Regions from separate parts of the Xanthomonas sp. 3058 genome, predicted to be linked through region 3. Evidence: predicted binding sites of a transcription regulator. Region 3 holds the regulator's gene; each other region holds the start of a gene.
What was found. Region 3 encodes FliA, which starts transcription of late flagellar genes. Its sites were predicted from a motif close to TAAAGTTTNNCNNNCNNNGGCCGATAA; they were not measured.
Positions count from the first base shown of each region.

Region 1: GGR61_RS15560 (HD-GYP domain-containing protein) is a predicted target of FliA. The motif match lies at 3,569-3,595, and genes of this name have one in related genera.
Region 2: GGR61_RS08730 (STAS domain-containing protein) is a predicted target of FliA. The motif match lies at 3,644-3,670, and genes of this name have one in related genera.

Region 1 covers NZ_JACHOF010000014.1:10,094-15,838, reverse strand. The annotation lists gene GGR61_RS15575 (coniferyl-alcohol dehydrogenase) at 1-603, opposite strand, end outside; partial or broken gene GGR61_RS15570 (transporter) at 638-972, opposite strand; gene GGR61_RS15565 (MarR family transcriptional regulator) at 1,262-1,747, opposite strand; gene GGR61_RS15560 (HD-GYP domain-containing protein) at 2,246-3,505, opposite strand; gene GGR61_RS15555 (gamma carbonic anhydrase family protein) at 4,037-4,582, shown strand; gene GGR61_RS15550 (YkgJ family cysteine cluster protein) at 4,607-4,873, opposite strand; gene ilvD (dihydroxy-acid dehydratase) at 5,317-5,745, shown strand, end outside.
Region 2 covers NZ_JACHOF010000004.1:358,741-364,485, forward strand. The annotation lists gene GGR61_RS08720 (methyl-accepting chemotaxis protein) at 1-1,106, opposite strand, end outside; gene GGR61_RS08725 (chemotaxis protein CheA) at 1,176-3,185, opposite strand; gene GGR61_RS08730 (STAS domain-containing protein) at 3,201-3,530, opposite strand; gene mfd (transcription-repair coupling factor) at 4,031-5,745, opposite strand, start outside.
Region 3 covers NZ_JACHOF010000001.1:686,455-692,199, reverse strand. The annotation lists gene flhF (flagellar biosynthesis protein FlhF) at 419-2,086, shown strand; gene GGR61_RS03115 (MinD/ParA family protein) at 2,073-2,957, shown strand; gene GGR61_RS03110 (RNA polymerase sigma factor FliA) at 2,954-3,721, shown strand; gene cheY (chemotaxis response regulator CheY) at 3,757-4,149, shown strand; gene GGR61_RS03100 (protein phosphatase CheZ) at 4,149-4,775, shown strand; gene GGR61_RS03095 (chemotaxis protein CheA) at 4,778-5,745, shown strand, end outside.

The sequences.
Region 1 (5,745 bases), on a different contig from region 3:
GGCGGCGAAATCGCCAAGGATCGGGGTAAAGACCGGCCCGGGCGAGACGTTGTTGACGCGCACGCCACGCTCGGCAAACCACGGCCGCGATTGCAGCAAGGTCCACACGATCAACGCTTCCTTGAAGTATTGATAGCAGGTGTCGTGCGCCACCGGATGGGCGGCCAGCCATGCGGCGCCGGCATCGAAGCTCTCGGTGGCGGCCAGTTGCTTGTGCAGGTCCAGCCGCTGTGGCCATTCGGCGCCCAGGATCGACGCGACATTGATGATGCTGCTGCCGGAGGCGATACGCGGCAACAGCGCCTGGCTCAGATGGCGCAGGCCCAAGTAGTTGACGCGTGCCACTACCTCCAGCGGTGCGGTGCCGGGCACGCCGGCCACGTTGGCCAGCGCATCGATCTGCTCCGGCAGCGCGCGCACCAGCGCATCGATGGAGGCCGGGTCGCCCAGGTCGGCCTGATGGAAGCCATGCAGGGTCATCTGCACCGGTGTGCGATCGACACCGATCACCGTGGCGCCATGGAACCGCGCAAGCCGTGCGACCTCTGCGCCGATGCCCGATGCCACACCGGTCACCACGATCGTCTTGTTTTGCAAATTCATTGCCACCCTCCGTTAGGAGCCAGCTGCGCCGGCACTAGAACACATGGACGTACTGCAGATTGACGTTGTTGCCGGAAGCGGCATTTCTCACGTCCACCGGCAGGTAAAGATTGGCGAACAGGATGTTGTTGGCATCGAACCGCCACACACCGCCTGGGCCTGCGTAGAACACGCGCTGGCGGCCATCGGGACGCGCCGGCCATTGGTGCGGTTATCGCGAAATTGCGTGAGGTAATACGCGTTGATGCCCAATCGCACGTCCGGCACCACTTCCCAGGAGGTGGCGAGATGGATCCAGCCCGCATCGCCGGCCTGGCCGTTGCGGAAGGCAACCCCGTCGGGCAGGTTGGGCCGGCGCTCGCTGCGAAAGAGGCCGTTGGTCATCGCCATGCTCTGCGGCACGCCCTGCGCAAGCGTCGCCCCGCTCGCAAGCGGCGCCACGCTGCCGAGCGCTGCAGGCAGTCGCCACGCCGCCCTGACAGCCACGCCACGCACCACCGAGGATCGAATCACTAAGCACATCTCCAGCGTTGGAAGGAAGCAGCGGGCGTGCCACCTGGCACGCGATCAGGCAGAGCGATCTCCACGCTGCGCAAGGCACGTGCCATCAAGACGTTGGTGAGATCACGCTGGCGGGCAGAGGGCCGGCGCAGTGGGCTTACGGCGTATCGAGCCGATCCAGACGATCCAGACGATCGAGCGCGCGCAGCAGCGGCGCCTCGCTGGTGCCGAGCACCGCACTGAGCTGCTGCTCCATGCGCAGCACTTCGGCTTCGGCATCGGTCAGCAGGGTGACGCCGGCCGGCGTCAACGACAAATGCTGCATACGCCGGTCCTGACGCCCGCGCACCTGCCGCAGCAGACGGCGCTTGACCAGCCTCGCCACCACGATGGCCAGGTTCGGCGGCGAGACATGCAAGACGTCGCCGATCTGGCGCTGGTTGATGCCCGGGTTGCCATCCACCAGCATCAGCAAGGAGAAATCGACCGGTTTCAGATCGAAAGCGGCAACGCATTCCTGAAACATCCGCCGCACCAGCAGCTCGGTGCGGGTGATGCGGTAGCCCAGCATTCGTAGCAGACGCGCCTGGTCCACCGCGGTGATGGCATCGGGCAACGGTGCAGCAGTGGCTGTAGCGGGCATGACGGTTCTCGCGACAAAGGCAGCGGGCGGAGCGGTACGCGCCATGCGCCCGGGCCGCAACGCCGATCCCCGGCGTGCAGCGCATTGTAGACGCGGCAAGGCCTGGCGATGTGGACATGCCGGCTGTCGATACCTGCTGCGACCATGCGCATGGGCGCGCCGCCGTCGCACCGGCCGTCCACGCGCGCGCCTGACCGCAATGCAGCGCTGCGATGTGCGGGGGACGGCGGTGATCCAGGCACGGCGTGGACATGAGATCCGGTCGGCAAGTGATTGCGTTGCAGAATAGTTATAGATCATAACTACATTGCCAAGCTGCACCGCAGCATAGTCGCGTCCGCTAGCCCGCGAGCGGGTGCCGGGCGGGTGTGAAGGCACGTACGGATCGCAGGCGAGCCCGTTACGGTTGCTGCCACGGCGGGGTTGCCGCAGCGTTGTGTCGAGGTCATCGATGTCCGGACATGCACGCGCCCGGCAATGCAGACTTGCGCAGCGCGCCTACGGCAGCCAGAGTTTTTCGAGATCGCGGAAGCCCCAGTCGGTCGGGCTTTCCATCTGCGCGATACGGTCCTGGCAATCGGGCCGCGACAGGTCGATGTCCTGCACCAGCACATGGCTGCGCAGCTTGGCCGAATAGAACACGCGCACCTTGGGCTTGAGCAGCGCGTCTGGCGTCTGTTCGATCACCACGGCCAGCTTCTGCGATTCCAGGCGCACCAGCGAGCCGACCGGGTAGATGCCCAGCCGGCGCACGAACGCCTGGAATACCACCGGGTCGAAATGACCCTTCCACGACGCCATCTGCTTGAGCGATTCGGCCGGGTCCCAGGCGCGTTTGTAGGGGCGGTCGGAACTGATGGCGTCATACACATCGCACACCGCGCCCATCCGCGACATCAGCGAGATGCCTTCGCCGACCAAGCGGTTGGGGTACCCGCTGCCGTCGATCTTTTCGTGATGATGCAGCGCAATTTCCAGCACCACCGCGTTCTGCACGCCGCCGGCCATCAGCAGGCGATGCCCATCCAGCGGATGCTGGCGCATCACCTCCATTTCTGCATCGGTGAGCCGGCCGGGCTTGTTGAGAATCTCCAACGGCGTCACCGCCTTGCCCATGTCGTGCAGCAGGCCGCCCATCGCCGCTTCCACCACCTGCGCCTCGGGCAGGCCGAGCTGGCGCGCCAGCCCGCTCATCAAGCCGGCCACGGCCATCGAGTGCAGATAGGTGTAGTCGTCGGCGGTCTTGAGCCTTGCCACGCTGATCAAGGCCTGCGGGTGCCGTAGCACCGAGTCGTTGATGGCTTCCACCAACGGCATCGCTGCCTCGGTGTCGACGGTGCGCCCCAGCCGCACATCGCGAAACATCGCTTCCACCATGTCGCGGCCGTCTTCAAAAATACGCCGCGCCCGCACCACTTCGGCTTCGATACCGACCTGCGCGGTGACGCTGTTGGTCCGCGCACTGCGCGCGGTGGGGGCCGGCTCCGGCGGTTGCGGTTCCGATTCCGGTTCCGGCATGGGAGGTGGCGATGGCGCATCGCCAGCAGCCTGCTCGCCGACTGCCGCGCCCCTGTCCACATCCAGGCCGCGCGCGGTGTCGATCACCAGTTGCTCGATCCGGCTGGCATGGATCTTCTCCACATCGTCGGAATCGACCAGAAACGACGTCTTCCAGAACGGATGGTGCACCCACGCGCCCAGCAGCTTGTAGACATACATGCCGGGGCGGAGTTGATCTGAGTCGATGGTTCTGAGCATGCCAGCGCTGATCTGCACGATGTCCGCGAAAACGCCCGCCACGGGTGCGGAGGGTCATCCGTCTTATCGGCACTGGGGGAGATTTCTTTGGTCCGCTCGACCTCGCCAGACTGCGTGGGCGCATGGCGGCTGAGCAGGCCAGCAACCGTGCCGGGCAGTGTCGAACGGGGCGTCGCGACGTGCTGCCGGGCATGCGGCAGGCCGAGTTGCCACCGGTAGCCAAACGTCCGGGGAGCGTCTTTCACGGTCGCAGTGCCTGAACATCGGCCATCGCAAACCCTTGGCGCACCTTTTGCAGGGCCACGCAACGGCGAAGTGACCTGCGCTCTTGTTGCACAAACGCCAACGCGGATGCGTGAGTCGTGCTGGCAACGTCGATGTTCAGTCTGGGTCTTCTTCGTGAGCGCGTAGGCGCGATTGCCTAATTCCTCACCCAGCCACAGCGCGGCCTGTTCAACAGGCCCGCGCACTGGCAGTTATCATGCAATCACTGCCCATCGTGGGCAACCTGTTTGATGCGTGGAGAATGCCGTGACCCCGATCCGTTCGTTCCTGGAACACACCCCGCAGCTGGGCGCGCGCGTCTATGTCGACCCGGCCTGCACCATCATCGGCAAAGTGAGCTTGGGCGATGACGTGTCGGTGTGGCCGGGCACGGTGATCCGTGGCGACGTCAATCAGGTGCAGATCGGCGCACGCACCAACGTGCAGGACGGCACCATCATCCACGTCAGCCACCACAGCCCGTTCAATAAGGCTGGCTATCCAACCATCATCGGCGAGGACGTGACCGTGGGCCACGGCACCATCCTGCATGCCTGCACCATCGAAGACCTGTGCCTGATCGGCATGGGCGCCTGCGTGCTGGATGGGGCCACCATCAAACGCTACGGATTTGTCGGCGCCGGTGCGGTGGTCGGCCCAGGCAAGGTGGTTGGCGAAGCGGAATTGTGGCTGGGCAATCCCGCGCGCCTGGCGCGCAAACTCAGCGACAAGGAAATCGAGAGCCTGCATTATTCGGCGCAACATTATGTGCGGCTCAAGGATCAGTATCTGGGCATGCCTGGCGGCAGCTGATCGCCGAGTGGACGCGCCCGGCTGTCAAGGCTGGGTCGCCTGCTCCAGTGCGGCCAGCATCGTCAACGCCTGCTCGCGCGATGCCCCGCACATCTCCATCGATGGCCGCAGGCTGCTGCACACCGCCGGGCGCGCCGGCGAGCCGAACAGCCGGCACCCCAGCCGCGCATCAAGCTGCACACACGCCACACCCGCCGGCTTGCCATCGGGCATGCCGGGAATCGGCGAACTGATCGAGGGCGCGATGCAGCAGGCTGCGCAGCCCGAACGGCAGGAAAACTCAGAAGACATGCGCCTAGTGTAGCTGCGCATCGCGTGTCGCTTGTAGCAACCGCAAACGCGCCCTGGAAGCGGAACAGTCTCGATCCCGGCAGCGCCGGTAACGTACACGCATCGCCTGCCCAGGCGCGGCGTTGCACGACGCAGGACGCGATCGTTGCCACACTGCTCCAGGCCAGCGCGGCGATGCGCAGATGCGTGACGCGAAGGGAACAGGTTGGCGTTTTCTGCGCAGATGTTTTCTGCGCAGATGCTGGACGCTGCGCGCCGGCACGCAGCGTGCGCAAGCGCCTGACCGGCTACTGCACAGCCCGCGCGTCGCGCAGCCCCGCCCGACAGACAGCTGCGTGCTACCGTGCGAAATCGCCAGAACGCATCGCGACGGTTGCAGCAGCAACAGTCGCAACGCGCTCTAATTGCCAGCCACAGCTCGCTGATCAGCCGCCGACTTCGCCATGCCCGAGTATCGCTCCAAGACCTCCACCCACGGCCGCAACATGGCCGGCGCCCGCGCACTCTGGCGCGCCACCGGCATGCAGGATGGCGACTTCCACAAGCCCATCATCGCCATCGCCAACTCGTTCACCCAGTTCGTGCCCGGGCACGTGCATCTGAAGGATCTCGGTCAGCTGGTTGCGCGCGAGATCGAGCGCGTCGGCGGCGTCGCCAAGGAATTCGACACCATCGCCGTGGACGATGGCATCGCGATGGGCCACGACGGCATGCTGTATTCGTTGCCCAGCCGCGAAATCATCGCCGACTCGGTCGAGTACATGGTCAACGCCCATTGCGCCGACGCGCTGGTGTGCATTTCCAACTGCGACAAGATTACCCCCGGCATGTTGATGGCCGCGTTGCGGCTCAACATTCCCACCGTGTTCGTC
Region 2 (5,745 bases), on a different contig from region 3:
ACCGTTTCGTTGATGAAGGCCTTCTTGCCGGGCAGCTGTGCCAATGGCGCATCGAAATTGCCGCGACCGAATTCGGCCACCACGCCCATCGCCAGTTTCTTCACCGCGATATGCGCACCCACCATCTGGTTGATGCCGCTGGCCATGCTGCGGAAGTCGCCATCGAAACGGCTACTGTCGATGACCACATCGATATCGCCGGCTTCGTGTTCGGCCGACATGTGGTTGATCTGTCCGATCAGCCCGGTGAGGTTGCCGCGCACCTGTTCGAGAGTCTCGTTGATGAAGCGCTTCTTGCCCGGCAGCAGCGGCAGCTGCGCGGTGAAGTTGCCGCGACCGAATTCGGCCACGCAGGCGATGGCCTGCTTCTTGACCGTGATATGGCCGGCCACCATCGCATTGATGCCTTCGGCCATGCGACGGAAATCGCCGGTGAAGCGCTGCGTGTCGATGACCACATCGATATCGCCGGCGTCGTGCTCGACCGACATGCGGTTGACCTCGGCGACCATGCCGGTGAGGTTGCCGCGCATCTGATCGACCACCTCGTTGATGAAAGCCTTCTTGCCCGGCAGGCGTTCGAGCTCTGCGGAAAAATTACCGCGGCCGAATTCGGCCACGCACGCCATGGCCTGCTTTTTCACTGCGATATGGCCGGCGACCATGCGGTTGATGCCGTCGCCCATGGTGCGGAAGTCGCCATCGAAACGTGCCACATCGATACGCGCATCGATCTCGCCGGCATCGTGTTCGCGCGAGACGCGATTGATCTCGTCGTTGACGTGGCGGATGCCGCTTTGCATCTTGCGCAGCGCGCGCAACAGGTCGCCGGCCTGTTCGTCGCGCACCTGCGGCAGGGCCAGGTCGAAATTGCCGCGCGAGAACGCGTCCAAGGTGGTGGTGGCAAGATCGAGCGAACCGGTAGCGCTGCGGATGGCGGCGATCAGCAACACCCCGCTGACGATTGCAGCCAACAGGCTGGCGCCGAGCAGGGCGGCATGCGACAGCGAGAGCGCGAAACCGGCGACGATCGCCGCAACCGGCAACGCGAGAGCGACAGCAGCGGTGAACCACAGCTGCGTGGTAATGGGGAAACGGAGTGACATGGCGGCAGCTTCCTGGTCTCAGGGAACAACGAATGACGCGGAGGTGGAAATGAGTGGTACTGCGAATGCTCAGGCCGCCAGGGCGTCCTGATGTGGATGCAATTGCTGGATCAGGCTGGGCACATCGAGAATCAGCGCGACATCGCCGCTGCCCAGAATGCTTGAGCCACTGATGCCTCTGACCTGCGTAAAGACTTTGGACAACGGCTTGATGACGGTCTGCCATTCGCCCAGCAAGGTGTCCACGACCAGCCCGAAGCGCTGCACGCCCTGGCGGATCACCACGATGCTTTCGCGTGCCGGGGTCTTGCCGCCAAGCGCAAACAACTCGCGCAGCCGCACATACGGCAATACGTTGCCGCGCAGGTCGATGTAGTCGCTGGCGTAGTCGGGCGTGAATTCCACGCACTCTTCCACCACATCCAGCGGCACCACGAACACCGACTTGCCGATACCGACCTGGAAGCCGTTGATGATGGCCAGCGTCAGCGGCAGCCGCACCGAGATGGTGGTGCCGACGCCCGCAGTGCTGTCTATCTCGACGGTGCCACGCAGCGCGGTGATGTTGCGCTTGACCACGTCCATGCCCACGCCGCGCCCGGACAGGTTGGTGACTTTCTCGGCAGTGGAAAAGCCGGGCTCGAAGATCATCGCAAAGACGTCGCGGTCGCTCAGTTGGCGGCCGGGTTCGATCAGGCCGCGTTCCAGCGCCTTGGCCAGGATGCGGTCGCGGTTCAAGCCGCCGCCATCGTCGGTGATCTGGATGACGATGCTGCCGGAGTCGTGATAAGCGTTCAGGCCCACCGTGCCGCGTGCGGGCTTGCCGCGCGCCACGCGCACGTCCGCCGGCTCGATGCCGTGGTCCATCGCGTTACGCACCAGATGGGTGAGCGGGTCGCCGATCTTTTCCACCACCGACTTGTCCAGCTCGGTGTCTTCGCCGGCAACGACCAGCGCGATGTCCTTGCCCAACTCGCGCGCCACATCGTGCACCACGCGCTGGAAGCGGCTGAACGTGCCACCGATCTTGACCATGCGCAGCTGCAGGGCGCTTTCACGCACGTCTTCCACCAGCCCGGCCAGGATCGATGCCGATTCCAGCAGTTGCGCATCGCCAGTGCGCTGCGCGTTCGCGTTGGTGCTGGACACGGCGATGATGAGTTCGCCCACCAGGTCGATCATGCGATCGAGTTTGTCCGCATCCACGCGAATCGAACGCGCGTCGGCGTTGCGTGCGCCTGCATCGGGCGCAGCACGCGCCGGTGCCGAGGCTGCAGCGGAGACCGCCGCTGCGGGCGCGCGACTGGCAGGCGCCGCAGGCGCAGGTTCTGCGACCACGTGCAGTGCCGCATCGACCGGCGCCGGCACTGCAGTGATGTCCAGGTCGCAATCGTCCAGGACGAATTCGAACACCTCTTCGATTGCGGCGCGATCGGCATCGCTGCGCAGCAGGATCTGGAAGCCGAGATAGTTGGCTTCCGGATCGAGATCGTCGAAGGATGGCAACTGGCTGGCATCGGTGCTGATCGATTCCACCGACCCCAGTCCGCGCAGGTTGCGAATCAGCTTGAGCGGCGAGTTGCCGAAGCGCAGCGCATCGGCATACAGCTTCAAGGTGACGCGCCAATACCCGCTCTGTTTTTCCGGTATGTGCTGGACGGCGGCGGCAGTGACGCCGCAGACGCTGGCTTGCAGATAGGTCTGCAGCTGCGCCAGCAGCGGCTCGGCTTCGGCCGCCAGTGCGGCCGGATCGGCATGGCCGGGGTCGGCGGCGGTTTCCACCAGCGCATGGATATGGTCGCAGCACACCAGCAACAGCCCGATCAGCTCCGAGCTCAGGGTGATCGCGCCATCGCGCACCAGGTCCAGCACGCTTTCCACCACATGGGTGAAGCCGACCAGCTGCGGCAGATCGAACAAGCCGCCCGACCCCTTGATGGTATGGGCCGCGCGAAAGATCGCGTTGACCGCATCGGGCGAGGATTCGCCACGCTCGGCTTCGAGCAGGTGGCGTTCCATGTCTTCGAGCAGGTCCCGGCTCTCGGCCAGGAAAGTCTGCATCAGCTGGTTCATGTCCATGCGCGCGTTGATCCTTTAGTGAAGCTGTTCGCCGAGGCCGGCAACCGCGTGCGGATACAAGGCCTCAAGCAGGCCGAGCAGTTCGATCACATCGATCACCGCGCGGCTGGAATCGGTGAGCGAAAACGGCCGCCCATCTGCCCTGATCGCCTGCTGGGTGGCCAGCAGCAACTGCAGCCCGGTGGTATCGATCTCGCTGACCGCGCCCAGGTCCAGATGCAGGCCACCCGGATGCAGCAATGCCGGCTGCAGCAGCGGCTTGAGTTCGGCCGCGCGACGGATCGTCATCTCGCCTTCGAGGGCGAGCGTCAGTGGTGCGGGTAGATCGGTACGTGGGATGTTCATTGATGCCTCAAGCGATGCGATGGCGCACGGATGCGCGCCATGACGCGAAGGAAGATCGCCGGCGGGTCTTGCTGTGAGCTGGTCTGCACACAGGGACATGCCGGTCTATGCAGGTATCGGCCCGTGACAGAAATATTTAGTTGAAATTCAGCAGGATGATGGATTTGAGAAGCCCATCACCACCCGGGCATAAACTGCTCAGGTTCGTCACAAGCAGGCTCAGGCGAAGGATGTCCTGGACAGTCCTGCAAGACAGATAACTGCAAGTCGGCCGCTTTCTTTAATGCAAAGGACGTGACGGCTTGCGGCTTTTTTGCAGAAATCACGCTGGAAAGAAGCGGTATTTGTCACGCGCCAGTGACGGTGGCGCGATGGGCTTTCATCGAAATGCCGCATCGCGTCGCGCTGCGTGTCTGCTGCCGATGCGCCATCGGTGAGGCGCTTGGCGTGATTCAGTGTCGGAACCGACTACGCAGCCAAGCGCGACCATTGGCCGCGCTTCAGCCCGGTGCCAACGCCGCCAACAATCCACGCGCCGCGTTGAACCGGTCGGCGCCTTCGGGCAATGGCAACTTGATGCGCAGCTTGTCCGGGCCGTCCATCGTGTAGATCTTTGGCTGTTTCTGGATCATCTGGATCACCGTCATCGGGTCGATCGCCGGCTTGGCCTCGAACACCAGACGGCCGCCGTTTTCGCCCAGGTCCAGCTTGCGGATACCCAGGGCATTGGCCTGCAGCTTGAGCTCGGCAATGGCGAACAGATGCTTGACCGGGCCCGGCAGCAGGCCGAAGCGGTCGATCATCTCCACCTGCAACTCGCGCAGCGCATCGGCATCGCGGGCACTGGAAATGCGCTTGTACAGGGTCAGGCGCGTATGCACGTCGGGCAGATAATCCTCTGGAATCAGCGAGGCCACATGCAGCTCGACCTCGGCGCCACGCACCTCGTCGCCGGCATCCAGATCCGGCAGCTTGCCCTGGCGGATACTGCGCACGGCGCGTTCCAGCAGTTCGGTATACAGGCTGAAACCGACCTCGGCCATCTGCCCGCTCTGGTCTTCGCCCAACAGCTCGCCGGCACCGCGGATTTCCAGATCGTGGGTGGCCAGGGTGAAGCCTGCGCCGAGCTCGTCCATCGAGGCGATCGCTTCCAGGCGCTTTGAAGCATCGGCGGTCATCGAGCGACGATCCGGCACCAGCAGGTACGCATAGGCGCGATGATGCGAACGACCGACCCGTCCGCGCAGCTGATGCAACTGCGCGAGACCGAAGCGGTCGGCGCGGTTGATGATGATGGTGTTGGCGTTGGGAATGTCGATGCCCGACTCGATGATCGTGGTCGACAGCAACACGTTGAAGCGTTGCTTCTGGAAATCCAGCATCACCCGCTCCAGCTCGCGCTCGGGCATCTGCCCATGCGCGATGCCGATGCGCGCTTCCGGCACCAGCTCGGCCAGGTCGCGCTGCATGCGCACGATGCTTTCCACATCGTTGTGCAGGAAATACAGCTGCCCCCCACGACTGAGCTCGCGCTGGAACGCTTCGCGCAACAAGGTGTTATCCCAGGCGGTGATGAAGGTCTGCACGGCGAGCCGGTTCGGCGGCGGGGTGGCGATGATCGACAGGTCGCGCAAGCCGGCCATGGCCATATTGAGCGTGCGCGGGATCGGCGTGGCGGTCAGCGTGAGCAGATGCACGTTGGCGCGCATCGCCTTGAGCGCTTCCTTCTGGCGCACGCCGAAGCGCTGTTCCTCGTCGACCACGACCAGGCCCAGGTCCTTGAACTTCACGTCCGGCTGCAGCAGTCGGTGCGTGCCGATGATGACGTCGATATCGCCGCTGGCGACCTTCTCCAACTCAGCCTTGATCTCCTTGGTGCTCTTGAAGCGCGACAGCACTTCCACCTTCATCGGGTAATCGGCGAAGCGGTCGCGGAAGTTGCGGTAGTGCTGCTCGGCCAGCAGTGTGGTCGGCACCAAGACGGCGACCTGCTTGCCGGCACTTGCGGCGGCGAAGGCCGCACGCACGGCCACTTCGGTCTTGCCGAAGCCCACATCGCCGCAGACCACGCGATCCATCGGCTGGCTGCTGCCCAGATCGCGCAGCGTCGCATCGATGGCGGCCAGCTGGTCGGGAGTTTCCTCGAATGGAAAGCCGGCCGCGAACGGTTCGTACATCGCGCGGTCCACCTGCAAGGCCAGACCGGCGCGCGCGC
Region 3 (5,745 bases):
CGCCGGAAAGCCGCCACCGGGCCGACCATCCAATCGATTGCACGACGTCGGCGACTCGCAGGCTCTCAGAGAACCTCACCGCAAGAGCCACGGACAGGCGTCACAACGCGCCGCACCGCACCGCCCTTCGGGAAAAAGCCAATCAATCCATCGACTTGGCCTCATGCAACAACGCCGACAGCACGGCCAACGCGCCATCCCGACCCTCCAACTTCCTGCGCCGGAAACCCAGCACCGCGTTTTGGCACGCCGCGTGCATTAGCTCTGGCGAGACCGCACACAGCTTGATCGGTGCGGGGCGCGCAGCAGGACTTGGAACAACCGAACGGGACAGGCAACTCATGACGCTGGCAACACACCCACATTTTTCACGTACCCGTCCGGCGTCCGGCGGGTCCCGTTCCTGGAGGCACTTCGCATGAAAATCAAACGCTTCGTTGCCCCGGACATGCGCACCGCATTCCGCATGGTGCGTGAAGAACACGGCCCGGATGCGGTGATCCTGTCCAACCGCCGCACCGCCGACGGCATCGAGATCGTCGCTGCCAGCAATTACGACGAAGAACTCGTGCAGCGCGCCCTGGAAACCGCGCGCTCCGAACCGCCGGTCACTGCGCCGGCCCAGACGCACCAGGCGCCTGCAGCGCAAGCCACCTCCGCCCCCGTGCACGCCCCGCTCAAGCCGGCTGCCGATGCCGGCATGCGTCAACGCGTTGCCAGTGCCGCCGACGACATGATCGCCGCCATGGCGCTGCGCCAGCCGGTCAACGTGGTGCGGCAGGCGCCAGCGGCCGCGCCGGTGCGCAGCGCCGCACCCTCGCCCACCGCGCAGGCATTGGCCAACGCGGTGGCCGCATCCGCCGCGCCGCGCCAGCAACACGCGCTGTCGGCAATCCCGGAACAGGTCTTCGCCGACTTTCTGACCACCGCCCCGGTGCAGCGCGCGTCCTTGGAAGCGGCTGCGGCACCCACACCGCTCATGGCTGCGGCCATGACCGCACCCGTCGCTGTCGCTGTTGCCGGCTACGGCCAGGACGACGACGCGCTGGCCGACGAGGCCGATTTCGATCTGGACGACGCCCTGCCGCAAATCCTGCCGCCGGCCGCCTTGCCGCCGCTGGTGGTCGCACCGGTGGCCCTGGCCGCCGTGCCGGTCGCCGCCGCCCCGGCGACGCAGAACGACGAAGAACTCAAGCAGCTACGCGGCGAACTGGCGCTGATGCGGCAGATGATCGAGCGAGAAATGAACCGCCTCACCGACGAGCGCCTGCGTGGCTCGCCGGTGCGTGCGCAGGCGCTGGAGTTGATGGACGACTACGGCTTCGACGCCGGTCTGACCCGCGACATCGCCATGCAGATCCCCGCCGACACCGAATTGCACCGCGGCCGCGGCCTGATGCTGGGCTTGTTGTCCAAGCGCCTGCCGGTGGCCCCGATCGACCCGCTGGAACGCGGCGGCGTGATCGCCCTGGTCGGCCCGACCGGCGCCGGCAAGACCACCACCATTGCCAAGCTGGCGCAGCGCTTCGCCGCCCAGCACGCCCCGCGCGACGTGGCACTGGTCACCACCGACACCTTGCGCGTCGGTGGCCGCGAGCAGCTGCACAGCTACGGCCGCCAGCTCGGCATCGCGGTGCACGAAGCCGACAGCGCCGAAAGCCTGCTCGCGCTGCTGGATCGCCTGCGCGACTACAAGCTGGTGCTGATCGATACCGCCGGCATGGGCCAGCGCGACCGCGCCCTGGCCGCCCAGCTGAACTGGCTGCGCGCCGCCCAGCAGGTCACCTCGCTGCTGGTGCTGCCCGCCAACTCCCATTTTTCAGACCTCGACGAGGTCGTGCGCCGCTTCGCCCACGCCAAGCCCCAAGGCGTGGTGCTGACCAAACTCGACGAGACCGGCCGCTTCGGCAGCGCCTTGTCGGTGGTGGTCGACCACCAAATGCCCATCACCTGGGTGACTGACGGACAGCGGGTCCCTGACGACCTGCACCGCGCCAATGCCGCCAGTCTCGTTCTTCGCCTTGAAGATTTACGGCGCGCTGCCGATAAGCCCTGTACTCCGGAGCACAACCATGCAGTCGCGTGAATACGCAAAGCTGACCAACGCCTTCCCCCTGTCGGCGACCCGTCCCGAGCCCTTGGGCCCGGTGCGCACCATTGCCGTGACCGGTGGCAAGGGCGGCGTGGGTAAAACCAACATCTCCGCCAACCTGGCCGTGGCGCTTGCCGACATGGGCAAGCGCACCCTGCTGCTGGACGCCGACCTTGGCCTGGCCAACCTGGATGTGGTCCTGGGACTCTCGCCCAAGTACACCCTGGCCGACCTGATCGCCGGCCGCTGCACGCTCGATGAAGTGATCATGGAAGGTCCGGGTGGCGTGCTGGTGGTGCCGGCCGCCTCCGGTCGCCGCCACATGGCGGAACTGGCCCCGGCCCAGCACATCGGCCTGGTCAACGTGTTCTCCGAACTGGAACGCGACCTGGACGTGATGGTCATCGACACCGCCGCCGGCATCACCGACAGCGTGCTGACCTTCTGCCAGGCCGCACAGGACACCGTGGTGGTGGTCTGCGACGAACCGGCCTCGATCACCGACGCCTACGCGCTGATCAAGGTGCTCTCGCGCGAACGCGGCGTGGACCGCCTGCAGATCATCGCCAACATGGTGCGCGACCCCAACGAAGGCCGCCTGCTGTACGACAAGCTGTCGCGGGTCTGCGAAAAGTTCCTCGGCGACGTGTCGCTGAACTACCTCGGCCACGTGCCGCAGGACGACTGGTTGCGCCTGTCGGTGCAGCGCCAGCAACCCGTCATCAAGGCTTACCCCGCCAGTCCGTCGGCGCAGGCCATTGCAGAAATCGCTCGCCGTACCTCGCGCTGGCAGGCCCCCACGGTGCCGCGCGGCAACGTCGAGTTTTTCGTCGAACGCATCATCCAACGGGGAGTGGCCGCATGAGTACCGCCACCGCAACGACCGCCACCGCGCAGTACCGTGCCGTGCAGCGCAACAACGCCAACGACATCGTCACCCAGCATGCCGATCTGGTCCGCCGCATTGCCCACCATCTGGCCGCGCGCCTGCCGGCGAGCGTGGAAGTGGACGATCTGATCCAGGCCGGCATGATCGGCCTGATCGAAGCCTCGCGCAGTTACGATTCCGACCAGGGCGCCTCGTTCGAAACCTATGCCTCGATCCGCATCCGCGGCTCGATGATCGACGAGATCCGCCGTGGCGACTGGGTGCCGCGTTCAGTCCACCGCCGTGCCCGCGACGCCGCCGCCGCCGTGCGCAAGATCGAGCAGAACACCGGCCGCGCCGCCGCTGCCACCGAAGTGGCCGCCGCGATGGAAATGCCGCTACCCGATTACCTGCGTCTGATGGAAGATGCCGCACGCGGCCAGGTGCTGAGCCTGGAGTCGCGGATCGAGGACCACGGCGAGCTGGACACCACCGCCAAGGGTGGTCCCAATCCGCAGCAGATGATGGAGCGTGGCGAATTCGGCCGCGAGCTGGGCAAGGCCATCGGCCAGTTGCCCGAGCGCGAGCAGTTGGTGCTGTCGCTGTATTACGAGCAGGAATTGAATCTGAAGGAAATCGGCGCCGTGCTCGGTGTCAGCGAATCGCGCGTCTGCCAGATTCACGGCCAGGCGGTGGTGCGTCTGCGCGGCCGCCTCAAGGTCTTCGAACTGGCCGATGCCGGTGTCGAAATTGACGAATAATTTTTTCGCGTATTTTTTAGTGTTAGGAGCTTGATGTGAACAAGAACATGCGGATTTTGATCGTGGACGACTTCTCGACGATGCGACGTATCGTCAAGAATCTGTTGGGCGATCTCGGCTTCACCAATACCGCAGAGGCCGAAGACGGCAACAGCGCATTGGCTGCGTTGCGTGCCGGCCCGTTCGATTTCGTGGTCACCGACTGGAACATGCCCGGCATGACCGGCATCGACCTGCTGCGCAACATCCGCGCCGACGCCAAGCTCAAGCACCTGCCGGTGATGATGGTGACCGCCGAAGCCAAGCGCGAGCAGATCATCGAAGCGGCCCAGTGCGGCGTGAATGGCTACATCATCAAGCCGTTCACCGCGCAGACGCTGGAAGAAAAGCTGGGCAAGGTGTTCGAACGTCTGGCGGCGACCGCCTGATGAACGCCACCGTGGATACCAACGCAGAACGCGCCGCATTGATCGACCGCCTGCAGGGCGCGCTCGATGCACTGGAAAGCGGTGACGAAGCCGCCTGGAAGCGCGAGGTGGATCACCTCGCCGCCTTGCGTACCCGTCCGATGATGCAGGGCCTGAGCCGGCTCGCCCGCGAACTGGGTCAGGCGCTGGGCGAATTGCCCACCGTGCCTGACGAAGCCGGCGAACTGGACGATGCGTGTTCGCGCCTGGACCACGTGGTGGAAATGACCGAAAAGGCCAGCCATCGCACGCTGGATCTGGTCGAGGAATGCCGCGAGCTGGCCAACCAGCTGCGCGACGGCGGCCTCAATCAGGACCAGGGCGCGCTGATGGACAAGATGCGCCACAACCTGACCGAGCTGTCGCTGGCGCAGAGCTACCAGGACCTGAGCGGGCAGATCATCCGGCGCGTGGCCGGGATCGTGCGGCGCGTGCATGAAGGCTTCGGTGCGCTCGGCCTGCCGCCGAAGAACACCGAGCCGAAGAAAGACGACGGCGGTCTTGCCGGTCCTGCAGTCAAGGGCCTGGACCGTCACGCGGTGTCGCAGGACGACGCCGACGACCTGCTGTCCGGATTGGGGTTGTAACCATGAGTGCTGTTCCAGACGATATTGCTGCCGATTTCATCGTCGAGGCCCAGGAAATCCTGGATCGCCTCGGCGAACAGCTGGTCGCGCTGGAACAGGCACCGGACGAAGCCGACCAGCTCAACGCGGTGTTCCGCGGTTTCCATACGCTCAAGGGCGGCGCCGGCTTTCTGGCGATCAAGCCGATGGTCGCGCTGTGCCACGCCGCCGAAGAAACCCTCGGCATGGCGCGCTCCGGCCAGGCGGTGTTGCAGGCGCATCACTTCGATGCCGCGCAGCAGTCGCTGGATTATCTGCAGGCGATGCTGGATGCGATGGGCTCGGGCGAAACCGTGCCGCATGCACCGGCCTCGCTGATTGCGCAGTTCGACGCCAAGAGCGGCCCGCCGGCGGTCAAGGCCGCTCCCAAGGCGGCAGTCGCCGCCGCGGCGGCGCACGACGACGGCCATGCACCGGCAGCGCCCGGCGCCAAGGCCGCGCCGAAAGCCGCTGCCAAGGCTGGCGCCGAAGCCGAACAAACCGTGCGCGTGGACACCAAGCGCCTGGACGCCATCGTCAACCTGATCGGCGAGCTGGTGCTGTCGCGCAATCGCTTGAAGACCCTGCGCACCCGCCTGCGCGACGAAGAACTCGATCGCGCGGTCAGCACGCTGGATATCGCCACCGCCCGTCTGCAGACCGCCGTCATGCGTACCCGCATGCAGCCGGTCAGCAAGGTGTTTTCGCGCTTCCCCAAGGTGGCCCGCGACGTCGCGCGCACGCTGTCCAAGGAAGTGGAGCTGGAGCTGATCGGCGCCGAGACGGAACTGGACCGCAATCTGGTCGAAGCGCTGGCCGACCCGCTGGTGCATCTGGTGCGCAACGCCATCGACCACGGCATCGAATCGCCTGCCCTGCGCGAAGCCACCGGCAAACCGCGCAGCGGTCATGTGCGCCTGTCCGCGCAGCAGGAAGGCGACTACGTCAGCAT